3 linked regions of the Aromatoleum petrolei genome follow. The protein of the gene in region 1 interacts with the protein of each later gene in a pairwise test. Links are inferred from orthologs where the notes say so. Each region holds a gene or a part of one and is shown on either strand. Other genes may lie near its edges. The genes, in order: rlmB, ToN1_RS19015 and tsaE.

What was found.
Region 2: the proteins of rlmB (region 1) and ToN1_RS19015 interact in binary tests that used the Escherichia coli proteins (3 or more experiments, as listed by UniProt). The link is inferred for Aromatoleum petrolei from one-to-one orthologs.
Region 3: the proteins of rlmB (region 1) and tsaE interact in binary tests that used the Escherichia coli proteins (3 or more experiments, as listed by UniProt). The link is inferred for Aromatoleum petrolei from one-to-one orthologs.

The regions. Positions count from the first base shown.
Region 1 is NZ_CP059560.1:3,539,948-3,546,433, reverse strand. What follows is about bases 2,296-5,181. They hold rlmB (23S rRNA (guanosine(2251)-2'-O)-methyltransferase RlmB), read right to left. Parts: upstream 4,157-5,181; coding sequence 3,434-4,156; downstream 2,296-3,433. Other genes in these bases: rnr (ribonuclease R), read right to left, coding at 4,233-5,181; ToN1_RS16220 (ANTAR domain-containing response regulator), read right to left, coding at 2,813-3,388; ToN1_RS16225 (CmpA/NrtA family ABC transporter substrate-binding protein), read right to left, coding at 2,296-2,419. Also shown: ToN1_RS16235 (ABC transporter ATP-binding protein), read right to left, coding at 1-186; ntrB (nitrate ABC transporter permease), read right to left, coding at 205-1,143; more of ToN1_RS16225, read right to left, coding at 1,160-2,295; more of rnr, read right to left, coding at 5,182-6,486. UniProt on the Escherichia coli protein: Specifically methylates the ribose of guanosine 2251 in 23S rRNA.
Region 2 is NZ_CP059560.1:4,163,298-4,169,844, forward strand. What follows is about bases 2,306-5,252. They hold ToN1_RS19015 (NAD(P)H-hydrate dehydratase), read right to left. Parts: upstream 4,559-5,252; coding sequence 3,053-4,558; downstream 2,306-3,052. Other genes in these bases: ToN1_RS19010 (cyclic di-GMP phosphodiesterase), read right to left, coding at 2,306-2,943; ToN1_RS19020 (SpoVR family protein), read right to left, coding at 4,772-5,252. Also shown: nadC (carboxylating nicotinate-nucleotide diphosphorylase), read right to left, coding at 1-665; ToN1_RS19005 (DMT family transporter), read left to right, coding at 767-1,663; more of ToN1_RS19010, read right to left, coding at 1,696-2,305; more of ToN1_RS19020, read right to left, coding at 5,253-6,310; ToN1_RS19025 (YeaH/YhbH family protein), read right to left, coding at 6,307-6,547. UniProt on the Escherichia coli protein: Bifunctional enzyme that catalyzes the epimerization of the S- and R-forms of NAD(P)HX and the dehydration of the S-form of NAD(P)HX at the expense of ADP, which is converted to AMP.
Region 3 is NZ_CP059560.1:1,218,385-1,224,957, reverse strand. The notes cover bases 1,550-4,522. They hold tsaE (tRNA (adenosine(37)-N6)-threonylcarbamoyltransferase complex ATPase subunit type 1 TsaE), read right to left. Parts: upstream 3,306-4,522; coding sequence 2,793-3,305; downstream 1,550-2,792. Other genes in these bases: murI (glutamate racemase), read left to right, coding at 4,497-4,522; queG (tRNA epoxyqueuosine(34) reductase QueG), read left to right, coding at 3,291-4,385; ToN1_RS05535 (N-acetylmuramoyl-L-alanine amidase), read right to left, coding at 1,550-2,796. Also shown: ileS (isoleucine--tRNA ligase), read right to left, coding at 1-386; ToN1_RS05540 (bifunctional riboflavin kinase/FAD synthetase), read right to left, coding at 411-1,361; more of ToN1_RS05535, read right to left, coding at 1,480-1,549; more of murI, read left to right, coding at 4,523-5,231; ToN1_RS05515 (sulfurtransferase), read right to left, coding at 5,250-6,128; ToN1_RS05510 (SpoIIAA family protein), read right to left, coding at 6,125-6,487; ToN1_RS05505 (DMT family transporter), read right to left, coding at 6,548-6,573. UniProt on the Escherichia coli protein: Required for the formation of a threonylcarbamoyl group on adenosine at position 37 (t(6)A37) in tRNAs that read codons beginning with adenine.

The sequences.
Region 1 (6,486 bases):
GCTCGTCGGCCGCGTAAGCCCCGCGATCAGGTTCAGCAGCGTCGACTTGCCGCAGCCCGAGTGGCCGATCAGGCTGATGCTCTCGCCCTCGTGAATGTCCAGGCTGATCCCGCGCAGTGCCGTGAAGGGCCCGTTCTTCGTGTTGAAGGTCTGCCCGACATTCTCGATCTTTACGATCTTTTTCATGATGGTCTCCTCCACCGCTCAGCGGCTTTCGTAGTTGAAACGACGGGCAAGCAGCATCAGCGCCTGTTCGAGGATCAGGCCGACGATACCGATCACGAAGATCGCGATGATGATGTGCTCGACCTTGAGGTTGTTCCATTCGTCCCACACCCAGAAGCCGATGCCCACGCCACCGGTCAGCATCTCCGCCGCGACGATCACCAGCCAGGCCGTGCCGATCGACAGGCGGATGCCGGTCAGCATGTAGGGCAGCACCGCCGGGAACAGGATCTTCGTGAACACCTTCCACTCGGAGAGGTTCAGCACCCGCGCGACGTTGAGGTAGTCCTGCGGCACGCGCGTCACGCCCTGCGCGGTGTTGAGGATCATCGGCCAGATCGAGCAGATGAAGATCGTCCAGGTCGCCGCCGGGTCGGCGCGCTGGAACACCAGCAGGCCGATCGGCAGCCACGCGAGCGGGCTCACCGGGCGCAGCAGGCTGATGATCGGGTTCATCATCTGCGACAGCACCGCGAAACGCCCCAGCATGAAACCCGCCGGGATACCCACCAGCGCCGCGATGCCGAAGCCGATCGCCACGCGCTGCAAGGACGACAACACGTTCCAGCCGATGCCCTGGTCGTTCGGCCCGACGCGGTAGAACGGGTCGGCGAAGATCGCCACCGCCGCCTCCCAGGTCGTGCCCGGCGTCGGGATGCCGCCGCCGTTCATCGTCGCCAGATCCCACAGGCCGATCAACAGCGCGAGCCCCACCAAGGGCGGCAGCACGGCCGCGGCCAGCGCGCGCATCCAGCCGCTCAGGCGCGCGCCGTAGCCCCTACCCGGTGCCGCAGCAGGCGCATCGGCCGCCACGACCTTCACCGCCCGGCCCTTGCCGCGCGCTGCAAGCACCGCGCGCCCCCCCCTCACTTCCGCGGTCCCGGCATCATTCCGGTCCGCCACGACTGCTAGCGTCATCGCCGCGCCCTCCCGCTCATGCCCTGACCTTGAACGAACCCGCGTACTTCGCCGGTTCCTTGCCGTCCCACACCACCCCGTCAATCAACTTGTGGCTGCGCATTTCGCTCTTCGGCAGCGGCACCTTCGCCGCCGTCGCCGCCTGTCTGTAGATGTCGATACGGTTGATCTGCTTCGCCACGGCGAGGTAATCGACATTGCGGTCGAGCAGCCCCCAGCGACGGTGCTGTGTCAGAAACCACATCCCGTCGGAGAGGTAGGGGAAGTTCACCGCCCCGTCGTTGTAGAACTTCATGTAGTTCGCGTCGTCCCAGCTCCTGCCCAGGCCATTGGAATAGCGGCCGAGCATCCGCTCGAGGATCACGTCCATGTCCGTGTTGATGTAGGACTTCTGCGCCACCGTCTCAGCGGTCGTGCGGCGGTTCGGCAGCGAGGCGTCGATCCAGCGCCCGGCCTCGAGGATCGCCGCCGTCAGCGCGCGCGCCGCGTTGGGATGCTTCGCGACCCAGTCCGCGGTCGTGCCCAGCACTTTCTCCGGGTGGTCGGTCCAGATGTCCTGCGTCGTCACCGCGGTGAAGCCGATCTTGTCCATGATCGCGCGGTTGTTCCACGGCTCGCCGACGCAGAAACCGTCCATGTTACCCACCCGCATGTTCGCAACCATCTGCGGCGGCGGCACGGTGATGACCTTCACATCCTTCATCGGATTGATGTCGTGCGCCGCCAGCCAGTAGTACAGCCACATCGCGTGCGTGCCGGTCGGGAAGGTCTGCGCGAAGGTGTATTCGCCCGGCTTTGCGGTGATCAGCTTGCGCAGTCCTGCGCCGTCGGTCACCCCCTGCTCCCTGAGCTTGTTCGCGAGCGTGATCGCCTGGCCATTGTTGTTAAGGCTCATCAGCACCGCCATGTCCTTCTTCGGCCCGCCGATGCCCAGATGCACACCATACACAAGGCCGTAAAGCACGTGCGCCGCATCGAGTTCGCCGGACACCAGCTTGTCGCGCACGGCGGCCCAGCTCGCCTCCTTGCTCGGGATGATCTTGATGCCGTACTTCTCGTCGAACTTCTGCACCGCGGCCATCACCACCGACGAGCAGTCCGTCAACGGGATGAAGCCGACACGGATATCCTTCTTCTCGGGAGCATCCGAGCCCGCCGCCCACACGCCGCTGCTGACACCCAGCCCTGCCGACCCCATCATCGCCGCTCCCGAAAACGCCATCGTCCGCCGCACGAACTCCCGCCGCGACATGCCCTTGTCCTCGAATGCACTCATCTTCATCTCCCTGCAGGCCGAAAAGCGAAAACGGCGCACATCACCCGCGGCGAATCGCGAGGATTCCGCCGCAGGGATGGACGCCGTTGTCCGTAGCTTGCACGACCCCGACATTGGGGCCGGTCAATTCGTCATCGAACCGCCATTGATCCGACTCGAGACTCTCTTAGCAGGGAATGCGCCAGAGGCGCGGAAAAGCCCCGAAAGCCCTTACGCACAAAGCCTTGCACGGGCCTTGCGCCGAGGACGAACAGGTATAGGGAGAGCGCGGCGGCGCACTATTGCAGTGCACCAAGAAGGGTTTTCGCACCAAGGGTGCGCGAGGCAGGATTCAGGAAAGTGAGCCGTACGACGCAGGGCGGGATGGAAATCCGCGCTGCGCCAGGACGGGCGTCACAGCAAGTATTTCGCCATGTCGATGAGATCCTGCGCCACCACCGCCATCGGCTTCGCGCGCTCCATCGCGAGCTTGCGCAGCGCCGCGTAGGCCTCGGCCTCGTCCATACCGCGCGACTTCATCAGCAGGCCCTTTGCGCGCTCGATCAGCTTGCGCTCGGACAGCTTCTTCGTCGCCGCGGCAAGCTCGCTGCGCAAGGCCTGATGCTCCTCGAAGCTCGCCACCGCCACGTCTATCACCGGTTTCAGGCGCTGCGGGTCGAGACCGTCGACCACGTAGGTCGACACGCCCGCCTTGACCGCCGCGCGTATCGTCTCCTGGTCGCCTTCCTGCGCGAAAATGATCACCGGCCGCGGCATCTCCGCGTTCATCACCGCCAGGTTCTCGAGCGTGTCGCGCGACGGCGAATCCGTCTCGATCAGGATGACGTCCGGCCGGATCGACTCGATCTGTGCCGACAGGTCCGCAGAGGACGCCAACACCGCAGCCACCTGATGACCGGCGAGCGCGAGCCCGGCGCAGATTTCCGCCGCCCGGGCCCGGGATTCATCGATGACGAGTACGCGAAGCATGGTGGACTCCATGCAAGATTCACGCCTCGGCCAGGCGAAGCGGCGTCACCCGCCGCGCTGGCGCCGTGCCTCGAACAGGCAGATCCCGCTCGCAACCGAAACGTTGAGACTCTCGACGGTGCCGAGCATCGGGATCTTCGCCAGTTCGTCGCAGGTCTCGCGCGTCAGCCGGCGCAACCCCTCGCCTTCGGCGCCCATCACCCACGCAACCGGTCCCTTCTGGTCGATCTCGTACAGGGATTTCTCCGCCTCGCCCGCAGCCCCCACGACCCATACGCCGGCCTCCTGCATCTCGCGCAGCGCCCGCGCCAGGTTCGTCACCGTGATGTAGGGCACCGAATCGGCCGCACCGCTCGCCACCTTCACCGCGGTCGCATTGAGCCCCACCGCGCGATCCTTCGGCGCCACCACCGCGTGTGCCCCGGCCGCATCCGCGACGCGTAGGCAGGCACCCAGGTTGTGCGGGTCCTGCACACCATCGAGAACGAGGATCAACGCATTTTCTTCCAGCACGTCGAGCACGTCGGCGAGCTTGATGTCGCGGCTGCGCGCATCGACGCGCGCGATCACCCCCTGATGCCGGCGCGTGCCGACCATGCCGTCGAGCCGGTCGGACTCGGCCTGGATGATGCGCACCTTCTGCGCCTCGGCCAGCCGCAGCACGTCCTTCGAACGCGCATCAGTACGGGAGGACGACAGATACAGCTCGAACACCGCCTCCGGGTCGCGACGCAGCTTGCCCAGCACGGAATGGAAGCCGTAGATCAGGCGCGACTCCGCGCGCCCTGCGGCGGGCGACTCCGCATGGTCGCCCTGCGGCGGGCGGGAACGGTTTGTGGGTTTGTTAGCCACGGCGTTTCACTTTCCTCATAGATGCTGCAGTTTCAGCTTTCGGCTCGACCGCCTTCGCCGCCTTCGGAGCCTTCTCCGCCTTCGGAGCCTTTTCCGCCTTCGGAATCGTCTCCGCCGTCGGAGCCCTGCTCGTCTTCGGCACCTTGGCGGCCTTGGCAAGCTTGGGGGTCGTCGTTTCCTTGCTTGCCTTCTTCACGCCTGCAACCTTGATCGGGGCCGCCGGCTCGGCGGGCTGCGCGCCCTTCTTCGTCGCACCCACGACCTTCGTCGGCTTCTTCTCGACCGACTCCGACTTCGCCGTGGTCCTCCCGGTACCCTTGCCTGACGCTGTGGGCACTTCTTCGGGGGCCGCGACGACAACGGCCTTGTGCGTCGTACGTGATTTCTTCTCCGGCGCGACGGACACTTCGGGCGCCACACCGAGCTTAACCGCCGCCTTCCGGCCGCCTTTCGCCTTCGGCGCTACCGCTTCCGGAGCGGAGGTCGCCACCGCCGCCTCCGGTGCAGCCTTCGCCGAAGCGGCCTTGTCCTTCGCCGTTTTCCCCGCCCGTTCGGTCGCGCGCGGCGCGCCTTCGACCAAACGGAAATCGATCTTGGTCGTTTCCAGATCGACCCGCACGACCTGCACCCGTACGCGGTCTGACAAGCGGAAACGCGCACCCGTGCGCTCGCCGGCAAGTTCGTGGCGCGTCTCATCGAAGTGGAAATAGTCGCTGCCGAGTTCCGAAATATGGATCAGCCCCTCGATAAAAATGTCGTCGAGGGCGACGAAGAGGCCGAAGGGTACCACCGCCGACACGCTGCCGGTGAATTCGGCGCCGACCTTGTCCTGCATGTAATAGCACTTCAGCCACGCCACGACATCGCGCGTCGCATCGTCCGCGCGCCGCTCGGTCGCCGAACAGTGCAGGCCGATTTCGTCCCAGTCGCCGGCCTCGTAGGTCCGGTTCTCCAGCGCCGCCTTGATCGAGCGGTGCACCAGCAGGTCCGGATAACGGCGGATCGGCGACGTGAAGTGCGTGTAAGCCTCATACGCCAGCCCGAAGTGGCCAACATTGTCCGGGCTGTACACCGCCTGGCGGAGCGAGCGCAGCATCACCGTCTGCAACAGCTGGGCATCAGGACGGTCCTTCACCTTCTCCAGCAACTTCGCGTAGTCGCCGGCCTTCGGCTCGTCACCGCCGCCCACGCCCAGGCCGAACTCGGTGAGGAATCCGCGCAGCTTCTCGAGCTTCTCCGGCGTCGGGCCTTCATGCACGCGATACAGCGCCGGATGCTCGCGCTCCTGCAGGAATTCCGACGCGCACACGTTGGCCGCGAGCATGCATTCCTCGATCAGGCGGTGCGCGTCGTTGCGCACCTCCGCGACGATGCGCTCGATCTTGCCCTCGGCGTCGAAGATCATGCGCGTCTCAGTCGTCTCGAAATCGATCGCGCCGCGCTTCGCGCGTGCCTTCAGCAGCACGCGGAAGAGCTTGTCGAGATTCTCGAGGTAAGGCAGCAGGTCACCCACCTTGTCGCGCGCCGCCACATCCTTGTCGTACAGCGCAGCAGCCACCTGCGTGTATGTCAGGCGCGCATGCGAGAACATCACCGCCGGGTAGAAGCGGTAGGCCTTGATCTCCCCCGTCGGCCCGATGCTCATGTCGCACACCATGCACAGGCGCTCGACCTGCGGATTGAGGGAGCACAAACCGTTGCTGAGCTTCTCGGGCAGCATCGGGATCACGCGGCGCGGGAAATACACCGAGTTGCCGCGCTCCTGCGCCTCGTCGTCGAGTGCGCTGCCCGGCTGCACGTAGTGCGAGACGTCCGCGATCGCGACGATCAGGCGGTAGCCACGCCCCTGACGCTCGCAATACACCGCGTCGTCGAAGTCCTTCGCCGTTTCGCCGTCTATCGTCACGAGCGGCAGCTTGGTGATGTCCTCGCGCCCCGCCCAGTCCTTCTTGCGCACGGTCGCAGGCAATTTGCGCGTATCGGCTTTCGCCTCGGAAGAAAACTCGAACGGCAGCTCGTGCTTGCGCAGGGCGATCTCGATCTCCATGCCCGGATCCGCGTAGTTTCCGAGCACCTCGATCACGCGTCCGATCGGCTGCGCGAACTTGGTCGGCTGTTCGATCAACTCGACGGTGACAACCTGCCCAGGCTGCGCCTTCTTGCCCCCCGGCGCCACCAAAATGTCCTGCGCGATGCGCCGGTTCTCCGGCACGACCACCTGCACCCCATGCTCGTTGAGCACGCGG
Region 2 (6,547 bases), 620 kb from region 1 along the record:
TTCATGTTGTCGAGCAGGATCATCTTCGCTCCGGCGGCCAGCGCTTCCTCGAGCTGATCGAGGTTCTCGACCTCGATCTCGATGAACACGTTGGAGGGGGCGATCTTCTTCGCCTCCTCCATCACGCGGGCGATGCTCCCCGCCGCGATGATGTGGTTTTCCTTGATGAGGATGCCGTCATAGAGGCCGACGCGGTGGTTGGTGCCGCCGCCCACGGCTACCGCATACTTCTGCGCCAGGCGCAGTCCGGGCAAGGTCTTGCGTGTGTCGACGATCTTCGCGCCGGTGCCGGCGACCGCGTCGACGAAGCGGCGGGTGACGGTGGCGGTGCCCGACAGCAGCTGCAGGAAATTGAGCGCGGTGCGCTCGGCAGTGAGCAGTATGCGTGCGTTGGCGACGACGTCGCACAGCACCTGGCCCGGCTCGACTCGATCACCGTCGCTCACGTGCCAGATGATCGTGGCTGCCGGACTCAGCGCGGCGAAGGCGGCCTCGAACCAGGCCGTGCCGCACACGATGGCGTCCTCGCGCGTGATGACGCGGCCGCGGGCGTCAGTGTCTGCGGCGATCAGGCGTGCGGTCAGGTCACCGGTGCCGACGTCTTCGGCCAGCGATGCGGCGACATTGCGCTGAATCTCGATGCGCAGTTGTTGTGACAGGTTCATGGCGGGCACGGCTCGGTATGATTAAACAGAAATTCTAGCCCGTCCGCCGGGGGACGGGGCAAGCATCGCCGGAACGCGGTGCGGCGATAACAGGAGTCGAAGTGAGAGCGCGCGACCTGACCGAACTGCTGATCCTCGCCGCCCTGTGGGGCGGGTCGTTCCTCTTCATGCGCGTCGCGGCCCCGGAGTTCGGCCCGGCGGCCCTGATCGAAGTCCGAGTGGGGCTGGCTGCCCTGTTGCTGCTGCCGGTCCTCGCGTGGCGAGGCAAGCTTGCCCCCTTGTGGCGCAAGGCCGGGCCCCTGCTGTTCGTCGGGCTGACCAACTCCGCCTTGCCTTTCGTCCTGTATGCGTGGGCGGCGTTGTCGGTCACTGCGGGTTTTGCGTCCATCGTCAATGCCACGTCGCCGCTGTTCGCGGCGCTGGTCGCCTGGGTGTGGCTCAAGGATCGCCTGTCGGCGGCGGCGGCCTTCGGCCTGCTGCTCGGCCTGCTCGGGGTCATGATCCTCGTGTGGGGCAAGGCCTCGTTCCAGGCCGGCGGCTCGGGCTGGGCGGTGGCAGCCTGCCTCGCGGCGACACTGAATTACGGCATCGCTGCCAATTTCACCAAACGCCATCTGACGGGCGTGGATCCGATGGCCATCGCCACCGGCAGCCAACTCTACGCGGCCCTCGTGCTCGCGCCCTTCGCCGTCTGGCTGTGGCCGCAGGCAATGCCGTCGCGCGAGGCCTGGATTGCAGTGCTCCTGCTCGCATTCGCCTGCACCGGCGTCGCCTACGTCATGTACTTCCGCCTCATCGCCCACATCGGGCCGGCGCGCGCGATCGCGGTCACTTTCCTGATCCCCGTCTTCGGCATGTTATGGGGGGCGATGCTGCTCGACGAGGAAATCAGCTCGAACATGCTTGCCGGATGCGCGGTGATCCTCGCCGGCACGGGGCTCGCCACGGGGGCCATCCGCCTGCCGCGTCGCCCCAATGTCGCGCGGGGCAGGGGCTGAACGGGCTTCGCGCCGCGCGGCGCAAATGCACCTCAGTTCCTGCTGCCGTCCACGAAATAATCGAGCCGCCCGCGCGGCGCGAGGTATTCGACGGTTTCGACCGGCAGTGTCGCCGGGCTCAGCGCCGCTTCCACCTTCAGGTCGGCATCGCGCAGGTCCACCAGCATGGCTTCCGAGCGCGGAATGTCCGGGTCATGCAGCATCACGAGCGGATGAAGAAGGTTTGCCGGATTGGTTTCGACCACCATGCCGACGCCGCCGTTCGATAGCGCCACGAAGGTGCCCGGCGGATACACCCCCAGCGTCTTGATGAACAGTTGCACAAGCTGCTCGTCGTAATGCTTGTTCTCGGCGCGGAATATCTGGCGCAGCGCTTCGGCCGGCGCCTTGGCCTCGCGCAGGTCGAAGGGATTGCACAGGTTGTCGTAACGGTTCGCGATGGCTGCGATGCGGGCGAGGCGGGGGATCTTCTCGCCCGCGAGCCGGTTGGGAAAGCCGCTGCCGTCGAAGAACTCGTGGTGGCAGGCGATCACGTTGCGCACCGGCACGGGAAGGTCGCGCATGCCGCTGACCGCCTTGATCCCGTAGCCCACATGGGCGCGGTAGAACTCCTCCTCGGGCCCGGTGCGCCTGGCGTTGCGCAGGATGCGCGGCGGAATCTCCTGCTTGCCGATGTCGTGGAGCAGGGCCCCGAGCCCAAGGTGGCGCATCTCCTCTTCCGACAGACCCAGTGTCTTCCCCAGCATCAGCGACAAGGCCATGACGTTGAGCGCATGGAAAGCCAAGCCGCCTTCGCGGCTCTTCTGGTTGACCAGATGGATCACCATGCTGTCATTGCCCAGCAGGTTCTCCACCAGGCTGCCGACTAAGGCATTGGCTTGCCGTTGAGCGTCCTGCGGCCGGCTCAGCAGCGACCGGAACACATCCCCGGCGGCAATCGCCTGCTGCTCGAACAGGCGCTCGCGGCGCGCCAAGCCTTCGCGCTGTTCGCGCACCCGTGCGATGCGCACGCGCTTCTCGTCCTGCATGCCGGCGAGGGCGGCGGTACCGAAATCCGGCTCGGGCGCGGGAACGTTCGCAGCGCGGGGCGGCAGGGGCTCCGCGGTGCTGCGCGCCGGATCCCATTCGATCTCCGTGATGCCCATCTCGCGCAGCGCCTGGATCTGCTTTTCGCTCGACAGGCAAAAGCGGTTCAGCAGGAAAGGGTGCCCCATCCAGCCGAGGGAGACCAGGGAAATGAATACGCCCGGCCGGAGACGGTCGACGCTGATTTGCGGCATTGCTCTGTTACAAAATCGGACCCGGCAATTCTAGCAGCCCAATCTTGCGATGATGGGCGGAGAACCCGGGTTGTTCGTCGAAAATCACCGCCCGTGTCGTGTCGAGCACTCAGAGCCCCTTGGTCGCCTGGATCGTCCACGCATTGAAGATGCCGCGTGAAGCCTCCGCGACCTCGCTTGCCGTCAGGCCTACCGGGCCGATGCCTTCGCGCGCGAGCCGGTCGGCTGCTGCGCCATGCAAGTGTACTGCGGCGATAAGGCCGGATTCGGCCGGCCACCCTTGCGCGACGAGGCTCGCGATCAGCCCGGTGAGGACGTCGCCCATGCCGGCGCTGGCCATGCCGGGATGGCCCGTGCTGTTGATCAGCCAGCGGCCATCCGGCGTCGCGATGACGCTCCCGCTGCCCTTCAGGACTACGACCGCATTGAAGGTCCGGGCGATATCCAGTGTGCTCGCCACGCGATCGCTCTGTACGGCGGCCGTGTTCGAGCGCAGCAGGCGACCTGCCTCGCCGGGGTGTGGCGTCATCACCGTGGGCGCCTCGCGTGCGGCGACGAGCGAACGCAGGTTCTCCGAGGCGGCGACGATGTTCAGGGCGTCGGCGTCGAGTATCACGGGGCGCGCTTGCCGGATCGCCCGTTCAAGCAGCGTGGCGGCGACCTCGCCGTCGCCCAGTCCCGGCCCCAGCGCGAGCACGGTTGCGTGTTCGATGACGTCGTCCGGACGCTGCAGCATCAGCTCGGGCTGGGTGAAGTCGACTGCAGGGGCGGCGGCGTCCACCAATCCCGTGAGCACGCGCCCGCAGCCAAGTTTCAGCGCCGCGCGCCCTGCGAGCAGAGCCGCGCCGGTCATGCCCCGCGCGCCGCCGATGATGCCGACGTCGCCATAACAGCCCTTGTGGGTGTTCTGCAGGCGCTGTCTCAGGAAAGGTCTGAGGATGCCCGGCTGGATCTGGAGGCCCATGGGCTGCAGGTAGTTCGGCGGATCGACGTCGAGTCGGTGCACGTTGACGACGCCGGCGATGTCCGGGCCGTCGTGTGTGAGAAGTCCCGGTTTTAGCGCCAGGAAGGTGAGCGTCGTCGTAGCATGGAAGACCGTGCCGAGCACCCGGCCCGTGTCGGCATCCAGGCCACTCGGAATGTCAATCGCCAGCCGGGGGGCGTGCTGTGCGTTGAGCGCGTCGATCCATTTGGCATGTCGTCCGGTGACCGGGCTGCGCAGTCCGATGCCGAACAGGGCGTCGACCACCAGCGCCCACCCGTTTGCCGGTGCCGCCGGGAAGTCCGAGACCGTCTCGCCTCCGGCCGCGCGCCATGCCGCAAAGGCGGCCGCGGCGTCGCGTGGCAGCTTCGCCGCGTCGTCGGCAAAGGCAACCGTTACGTTGCGTCCGGCCTGCAGCAGCCGGCGCGCCATCACGAAGCCGTCGCCGCCGTTGTTTCCTGGGCCGCAGGCGATCAGCACATGGCCCGCGCGATCCTGCGTCAGGCGCACGGCTTCTTCCGCAGCCACACGTCCGGCACGCTCCATCAGGCTTGGCTGTGCGTGCGGTGCGACCAGCGCTTCGATCGTACGGATGCCGTCTACCGGGTAGATCGGTTTGGGCGGCAGGAACATGGAGCCTCCGGCAGGAAGGGAAATGCCAGATTCTAGCCCCTGTCGGAATTATGACGTCAATGTGTGGTCGGCAATGGCGGGCAAAAGGCTGTCATGGGAGCGTGTGCGCAAGCCGCTGCCGATCGCGTTCTTCGCGCACGTGGGGGGGCGACGCCCGTGATGACGCGTGAGGGAAGGGCGCTTTGCCGCGTCCTGCGCGCGGGGCAGGCTCGTCTAGTTCTCGGCCTGTCCCCGGCGCTTTTCGAGACGCGTTTCCTGCACCAACTCCACCGTCCCGTCCTCATGCTGGCTCTCGAGTCGTACCGTGAAGCCCCACAGTCGCGCCATGTGCTTCATCACCTCGTCGATGTTTCCGCCCAGGGGGCGCTTGCGGTACTGCTGGTGACGCAGCGTCAGCGAGCGGTCGCCGCGCAGGTCCACGTTCCACACCTGGATGTTCGGCTCGCGGCTGCCCAGGTTGTACTGGTCGGACAGGATCTCGCGCACGCGGCGGTAGCCCGTCTCGTCGTGGATCGCCGAGACCTTGAGCTTCGCCTCGTGCTCGTCGTCGAGGATCGCGAACATGCGGAAATCGCGCATGATCTTCGGTGACAGGTATTGCGCGACGAAGCTCTCGTCCTTGAAGTTCTTCATCGCGAAGTCGAAGGTCTCGCGCCAGTCGCTGCCCGCAATTTCGGGAAACCAGGCCCGGTCTTCCTCGGTCGGGTCTTCGCAAATGCGCTTGATGTCCTGCCACATCGCAAAGCCCAGCGCGTAGGGGTTGATGCCGCTGTACCAGCGATCGTTGTACGAGGGTTGGTACACCACGTTGGTATGCGACTGCAGGAATTCCAGCATGAAGCTGTCCGCGAGGAGCCCTTCGTCGTACAGCTTGTTGATCAGCGTGTAGTGCCAGAAGCACGCCCAGCCCTCGTTCATGACCTGAGTCTGGCGCTGCGGGAAGAAGTACTGCGCGATCTTGCGCACGATGCGCACGACTTCGCGTTGCCAGGGCTCCAGCAGCGGCGCGTGCTTCTCCACGAAGTAAAGCAGGTTCTCCTCGGGTTCGGGTGGAAAGCGGGGGGGGGCGATCTTCCCTGGTTTGGCGTCGTGAGCCGGCAGCGTCCGCCACAGCTCGTTGACCTGGCTCTGCAAGTATTCCGTGCGCTCAGCCTGGCGCAGCTTTTCTTTCGCCAGCGACAGCTTCGGGGGGCGCTTGTAGCGATCCACGCCCAGGTTCATCAGCGCGTGACAGGAGTCGAGCAGCAGTTCGACCTCCTCCTCGCCGTACCGCTCCTCGCACTGAGCGATGTAGTTCCGTGCGAACACCAGATAATCGATGATCGCGTCTGCATTCGTCCAGGTGCGGAAGAGGTAGTTGCCCTTGAAGAAGCTGTTGTGCCCGTAGGCCGCATGCGCGATCACCAGCGCCTGCATCGTCAGCGTGTTCTCCTCCATCAGGTAGGCGATGCAGGGGTTCGAGTTGATGACGATCTCGTAGGCGAGTCCCATCTGGCCGCGCCGGTAGCTCTTTTCCGTCGACAGGAAGTGCTTCCCGAATGACCAGTGGTGATAGTTCACCGGCATGCCCACCGAGGCGTAGGCGTCCATCATCTGTTCCGAGGTGATCAGTTCGATCTGTGCCGGATAGGTGTCCAAGTCGTAATTCGCCGCCACGCGCGCGATTTCGGTGTGGTAGGCGTCGATGGCCTCGAACGTCCACTCGGACGTCGCCGGCAGCTGCTTGACCTTCTTTGAGGTGGCGCGCTTCATACAAAATTCTTCTTGAAGAGTTCGCGAAACACCGGATAGATGTCAGCCGGTTCCTCGATGCGCTGCAGGGCGAAGTTCTTGTGCTCGCCCGACAGCTTTTCATACTCCCGCCACAGGTTCTGCGGCTCGCCCGGTGTGATCTCGATGTACGCGAAGTACTGGCACCACGGCAGGATCTGCGACCCCAGCAGCTCGCGACAGATCGGGGAGTCGTTGTCCCAGTTGTCGCCGTCCGAG
Region 3 (6,573 bases), 2.3 Mb from region 1 along the record:
TCGCCGGCGTAGTCGCGGCACAGCTCGCGCGCGCGGTCGGCGGGCAGGTGCTTGCCGTGCTGCTTCTCGATCTGGTGCTCGATCGGCAGGCCGTGACAGTCCCAGCCCGGCACATAGGGGGCGTCGAAGCCGGCCATGGTCTTCGAGCGGACGATGATGTCCTTGAGGATCTTGTTCACCGCGTGGCCGATGTGGATGTCGCCGTTCGCGTACGGGGGGCCGTCGTGCAGGATGAACTTCGGACGGCCGGCCGAGGCCTTGCGGATCTTCTGGTAGAGCTTCTTCTGTTGCCAGGCGGCGATCCAGCCCGGCTCCCGCTTGGCGAGGTCGCCGCGCATCGGGAAGAGAGTGTCGGGCAGGTTGAGCGTCTTGCGGTAGTCAGCCATGGTGGGTTCGGGCCTCGAAGGCAATCAGGGGCAATTGGTGGGGCAGACAGGATTTTCGGCAAACCAGGCGCGGGCGTCGGCCGCGTCCTTGGCGATCTGGGCCTTGAGAGCGTCGAGCGAAGCGAACTTCGTTTCGTCGCGCAGTTTTTTCATGAAGTGCACACGCAGGTGGGCGTCATAGCAGTCGCGCATCCAGTCGAAGAGGTGAACTTCGAGCGTGGGCTTGCCGGCGCTGGTCACGGACGGTCGCACGCCGATATTGGCGACGCCGGCAACCGGGCTTTCGCCGAGGCCTTCGACGCTCACCGCGAACACGCCCGCAAGCGCGGGACGGCGATGCTTCATCTGGATGTTGGCGGTCGGGAATCCGAGCTGGCGGCCGATCTGGTCGCCGCGGATGACGCGTCCGGCGATGCTGTAGGGGCGACCGAGCAGGCGTGCGGCGTGGGCGAGATCGCCGTCGGCGAGCGCCTCGCGCACGGCGGAGCTGGAGGCGCGTTCGCCCGCGACGTCCAGCGTGGGCATCGCCTCTACGACGAAACCCTGTTGCGCGCCGCGTTGCTTGAGCAGCCCGAAGTCGCCGTGCCGGCGTGCGCCGAAGCGGAAGTCGTCGCCGATGATGAGGTGGCGCACGCCGAGGCCGCGCACGAGAATGTCATTGATGAACTGGTCGGCCGTCACGGCGGCAAAGCGGGAATCGAAACGGCAGACGTGGACGCGGTCGACGCCGGCGGCGGCGAGTAGCAGCAGTTTTTCACGCAGCGATGCGAGGCGGGCGGGGGCGTCATCTGGCGAGAAGTATTCGCGCGGATGCGGCTCGAACGTCATCACCACCGCCGGCAGCGACATTGCGCGCGCGGTGTTCATGAGCATCTGGAGCAGCGCCTGATGGCCGCGATGCACGCCGTCGAAATTGCCGATGGTGAGCACCGAGGGGTGTGCGGCGTGCCCGGGAATCCCGCGAAAAACCTGCATAACCGCCTGAAAAAAGCCGTAATTATAACGGCAACGCGCTCGCTCTGGGGCGGGCGCTGAAGGTGTTTGCGGGAACGCCACGAGCGGGAAGCGGCCGTCCGTGCCGGCGTCGCGGCGATCAGTCGAGGCGTGCGACCTTGGTGCGGCCGAGCGGCGGATTCTCTCGGAAATAGGCGCGCAGGCCGCGCAGGATCGCGTTCGCCATCTTGTCCTGGTAGGCCTCGTCGTTGAGCCGCTGTTCTTCCTCGGGATTGCTGATGAACGCCGTTTCCACGAGGATGGACGGGATGTCCGGGGCCTTCAGCACGGCGAAGCCGGCCTGCTCGACGTGGGTCTTGTGCAACTTGTTGATGTCGCCCAGTTCGCTGAGCACGGCCTTGCCGAGTTTGAGGCTGTCGTTGATCGTGGCGGTCTGCGACAGGTCGAGCAGGGTGCGCGCGAGGTGGCCGTCCTGCCTGGCGAGGTTCACGCCGCCGATGAGGTCGGCGTCGTTTTCCTTCTGCGCGAGCCAGCGTGCGGCCGAACTCGATGCGCCGCTTTCCGACAGGACGAAGACGGAGCTGCCGCGCGCGTCGGGGCGCACGAAGGCGTCGGCGTGGATCGACACGAAGAGGTCGGACTGCACGCGCCGGGCGCGCGTGACGCGCTGGCCCAGCGGTACGAAGTAGTCGCCGTCGCGCGTGAGCACTGCGCGCATGTTCGGCTCGGCGTCGATCTTCTGTTTCAGGCGGCGCGCGATCGATAGCGTGACGTTCTTCTCGTAGCTGCCGCGTGCGCCGACCGCGCCCGGGTCTTCGCCACCGTGGCCGGGGTCGAGCACGATGGTGACGAGACGGTTGGCGGCCGGGCGTGCGGAACGTCGCGAGCCCGAAACCTGTTCAGCGCTGTCGGGGCGGGCGATCTGTGCCGGTGCATCCGCAGCCGTCTGTGCGTCGCCCGTTTGTCCCACCGCGGCATCCATGGGGGAGGACTTCTCGATCAGCGCCAACAGGGGATCGACCGGTGTGGTGGGGTACAGGTCCAGCACCAGGCGGTGGCCGTAGTTGCCGACCGGCGCGAGGGTAAACACCTGTGGGTTGATCTCGCTCTTCAGTTCGACGACGAGGCGAACCACGCCGGGCCGGTTGCGGCCGGCGCGGATCAGCCTGATGTAGGGGTCGGACTCGAGGACCTTGGACGGCAGCGACTGCAGCACGCTGTCGAACTCGACCCCTTCGAGGTCGACCACGAGGCGGTGCGGATCGGTGACGAGCAGGTGGGTGAACTTGAGCTGCGAGTTGCCTTCGATCGTGATGCGGGTGTATTCCGCCGCGGGCCACACGCGCACCGCGAGGAGGCTGGTCGCGGCCATGCCGACCGGGCTGACGAGCAGCGCGAGCGTGGCGCCGGCGAATTTCAGCAGGTCGCGCCGCGTCAAGCCGGGTGCGGTAGTCATGTCGGCTTCCGGTTCAGCTCCGAATCCAGTTTGCGTATGCATGTCCGTCCTGCCTCCGTCAGTGCCAGCGCTTCAAGGCGCCGGCCCGGGCCGGAGACGGTGAGGCGGATCTCGAGGTCCGGCGCAGCAATATAAGGCGCCGCCTTGTCCGGCCATTCCACCAGACATACCCCGTTTCCGTCGAAATATTCGTCCAGCCCTGCTTCCAGATATTCTTCTGGGACTGCGAAGCGATAAAAATCAAAGTGATATAAGTTTAATCTAGAAACAAGATAAGGTTCAATCAAGGTGTAGGTCGGACTTTTCACCTTTCCGTCGTGACCGAGGGCACGCAGCGCCCCGCGCACGAGGGTCGTCTTGCCGGCGCCGAGGTCGCCGCGCAGGTAGATGACGAGGCCCGCGCACAAGGCTGTCGCAAGGGCTGCACCCGCGGCTGCGGTGTCGGATTCGTCGTCGAGGTGAGCCGAAAGCGGGCTGCTATCATCTGCCCGGTGATGAACGTGAATCATGATGAAATCCCTGCGGATGTCGCTCCCGACGCGTCCCTGAACGCGCTCGTCGGGCGGATGAAGATGTGGGCCGCCGAGCTCGGCTTCGCCGATCTCGCCGTGTCCGGCGTGGATCTGTCGTCGGCCGAGCCGGGGCTCGAAGCCTGGCTGGCGGACGGTTTTCACGCAGACATGGATTATATGGCGCGGCACGGCATGATGCGGGCGCGTCCGGCGGAGCTGGTGCCGGGCACGCTGCGGGTCGTGAGCGTGCGCATGAACTACTGGCCGCGGGCGGCCGACGCGCACGCCGCGCTGGAGGATCCGCATCGAGCCTATGTGTCGCGCTATGCCTTGGGCCGGGATTACCACAAGCTGATGCGCAATCGCCTGCAGAAGCTCGCGGAGCGTATCGCCGCCGAGGCGCCGCACGGTTTCCGGGTGTTCGTGGATTCGGCGCCCGTGCTCGAGGTCGAGCTCGCGGGCCGATCAGGGCTAGGCTGGCGCGGCAAGCACACGCTGCTGCTGAATCGGCGCGCCGGCTCGTACTTCTTCCTCGGTGAGATCTTCACCGACCTGCCGCTACCGGTCGATGCCCCCGAGGCGCCGCATTGCGGCAGCTGCCGTGCGTGCCTCGACGCGTGTCCGACCGGTGCCATCGTCGCGCCGTACAGGGTCGATGCGCGGCGCTGCATCTCCTACCTGACGATCGAGCTCAAGGGTGCGATTCCCGAAGAACTGCGGCCGCTGATCGGCAACCGCATTTACGGCTGCGACGACTGCCAGCTCGTTTGTCCGTGGAACCGCTTCGCGCAGCCCGGCAAGGAGCCGGACTTCGCGCCGCGCCACCGGCTCGACGAGGCGAGTCTGGTCGAGCTCTTCGCCTGGAGTGAGGGCGAGTTCCGCGAGCGGATGGCGGGTAGCGCGATCCATCGCGTCGGCTTCGAGCGCTGGTCGCGCAATCTCGCGGTCGCGTTGGGCAACGCAGCGGGCACGCCGGAGGTGCGGGCGGCGCTGCGGGCGCGCGCGGAGGACCCTTCGGAACTGGTGCGCGAGCATGTCGTCTGGGCCATCGCGCGGCACGCGCTACCGCAGGGCTGAGCTTGCGCTAGAATCCATTTTTGTCCTGACCTGGTTTCTGCATTGGACTCCTCCCGACCCATAGGCGTATTCGATTCCGGCATCGGCGGGCTCACCGTCGTGCGCGCCCTGATGGAGCGCCTGCCGCTCGAGCGCATCGTGTATTTCGGCGACACCGCGCGCGTGCCCTACGGCGTCAAGTCGGTTGCGACGATCGAGCATTTCACCGCCCAGATCACCGAGTTCCTGCTGCAGCAGGACGTCAAGATGCTAATTGTCGCGTGCAACACGATGGCGGCGGTGGCGGCCGACGTGGTGCGGCGGCTGGCACGCGACATTCCCGTGCTCGACGTGATCGAGGCGGGCGCGCATGCGGCGGTCGCGGAATCGAACGGACGCGGTATCGGCGTGATCGGCACGCCGACGACGATCAACAGCAATGCCTACGCGCGGCGCATCCATGCGCTGGATCCCGGCGTGCGCGTGTATTCGCAGGCCTGTCCGCTGTTCGTGCCGCTGGTCGAGGAGGGCTGGCTGGATCATCCGGTGACACGGCTGACGGCGCAGGAATACCTGAAGCCGGTGCTGGCGGAGGAGGTCGGCAGCCTTGTTCTGGGCTGCACGCACTACCCGCTGCTGAAGCCGCTGCTGCGCGATGTCGCGGGGCCGGGCGTGCGTCTGGTCGACTCCGCGATCACGACCGCGGAACTCGCCGCGGCGAAGCTCAAGGAACTCGGCATCGCCAGCACGCACCCGGGGCCAGCCGGGTATCGCTTCGTGGTCACCGATGTGCCGCTGCGCTTCCAGACGATCGGCGAGCGCTTTCTCGGGCGCTCTCTCGGCACTGTCGAAAAGGTCGAGTGGTAGGACGTCCGCCCCGGGGGCTCAGCGCTCGGGGCCGGTTGCGACGGGCCGCGCGGGATCGGCGCACCATTCGCTCCACGAACCGGCATACAGGCGCGAGCCGGTCAGCCCTGCAGATTCCATCGCCAGCAGGTTGTGGCAGGCCGTGACGCCGGATCCGCACTGGTGTACGACGCGGTGGGCGTCGCCGCCCTTCAGCAACGCCCCGAATTCCTCGCGCAGGATCGAGGCCTGTTTGAAGTGTCCGCGTCCGTCGAGATTGTCGCGGAAGAAGCGGTTGATCGCACCGGGAATGTGCCCGCCGACGGGGTCGAGCGTCTCGTTCTCGCCACGGTAGCGGTCGGGGCTGCGGGCGTCGAGCAGCAGCATCTCCGGGTTGTGCAGGTGTCCGAGGACCCAGGCGGCATCCACGACTTCGGGACGCAGCGAGACGCGGAAGGTCGCGGGGACCGGTTCGGGGACCTTGGCGGTGAGCGCCTGGCCGGCTTCCAGCCAGGCCACCAGCCCGCCGTCGAGGACCGCCGCGCAGTGGTGCCCGACCCAGCGCATCATCCACCACAGGCGTGCCGCGAACATGCCGCCGGCGTCGTCATAGGCGATGACCTGGGTTTCGTTGCCGACGCCGGCACGCGCGAGGCGTTGCGCGAAGGCTTCGGGATCGGGCAGCGGATGGCGGCCGTTCGTGCCCGTCAGCGGGCTGGACAGGTCTTCGTCGAGGTGCAGGAAGCGCGCGCCCGGGATGTGGGCGCGGGTGTAGACGTCGCGGCCGAAGTCGCGGTTCGCGAGGTCGTGGCGGCAGTCGAAGATCACCCAGTCGGGTTCGTCGATGTGCTGGGCGAGTTCGTGGGCGCTGATCAGCGTGCTGTAGGACGCGGAAGAGCCCGATGCGTGACTGCTCACCGTGCGGGCTCCTCGGTCGTCTCGAGCCAGGCGCGCGCGCCCGCCTCGTCATCGAACACGAGTACTTCGGCGTCGACGAAGAGCTGCGAGATCCACGCGCTCCATGTCAGCCACTGGTCCTGCGTGAGTACCGCGATGCGGCGGAAGTCATGCGCATGCTTGCGCGAGAAGCGGATTTCCTCCCATGCGACGTCGAGCGTGAAACCGGCCATTTCGCGCAGATCGAAAAGCAGGCTCACCGGCCCCTCGAACTGGATCTTGTAATTGACCAGTTCCTCGAACTCCTTGTAGTCCGCGAGGGTGAATTCGCCGAACACGGCAACGGCGACCAGGTTGGGGCGATGGTCCGTTGTGATCATGACTGCCTCCGCATGGCGACTGGATTATGCGAACTACTATATCCCCGGGCGCCAGCCGCTTCAATCTCGACCGCGGCCGTCGGGCG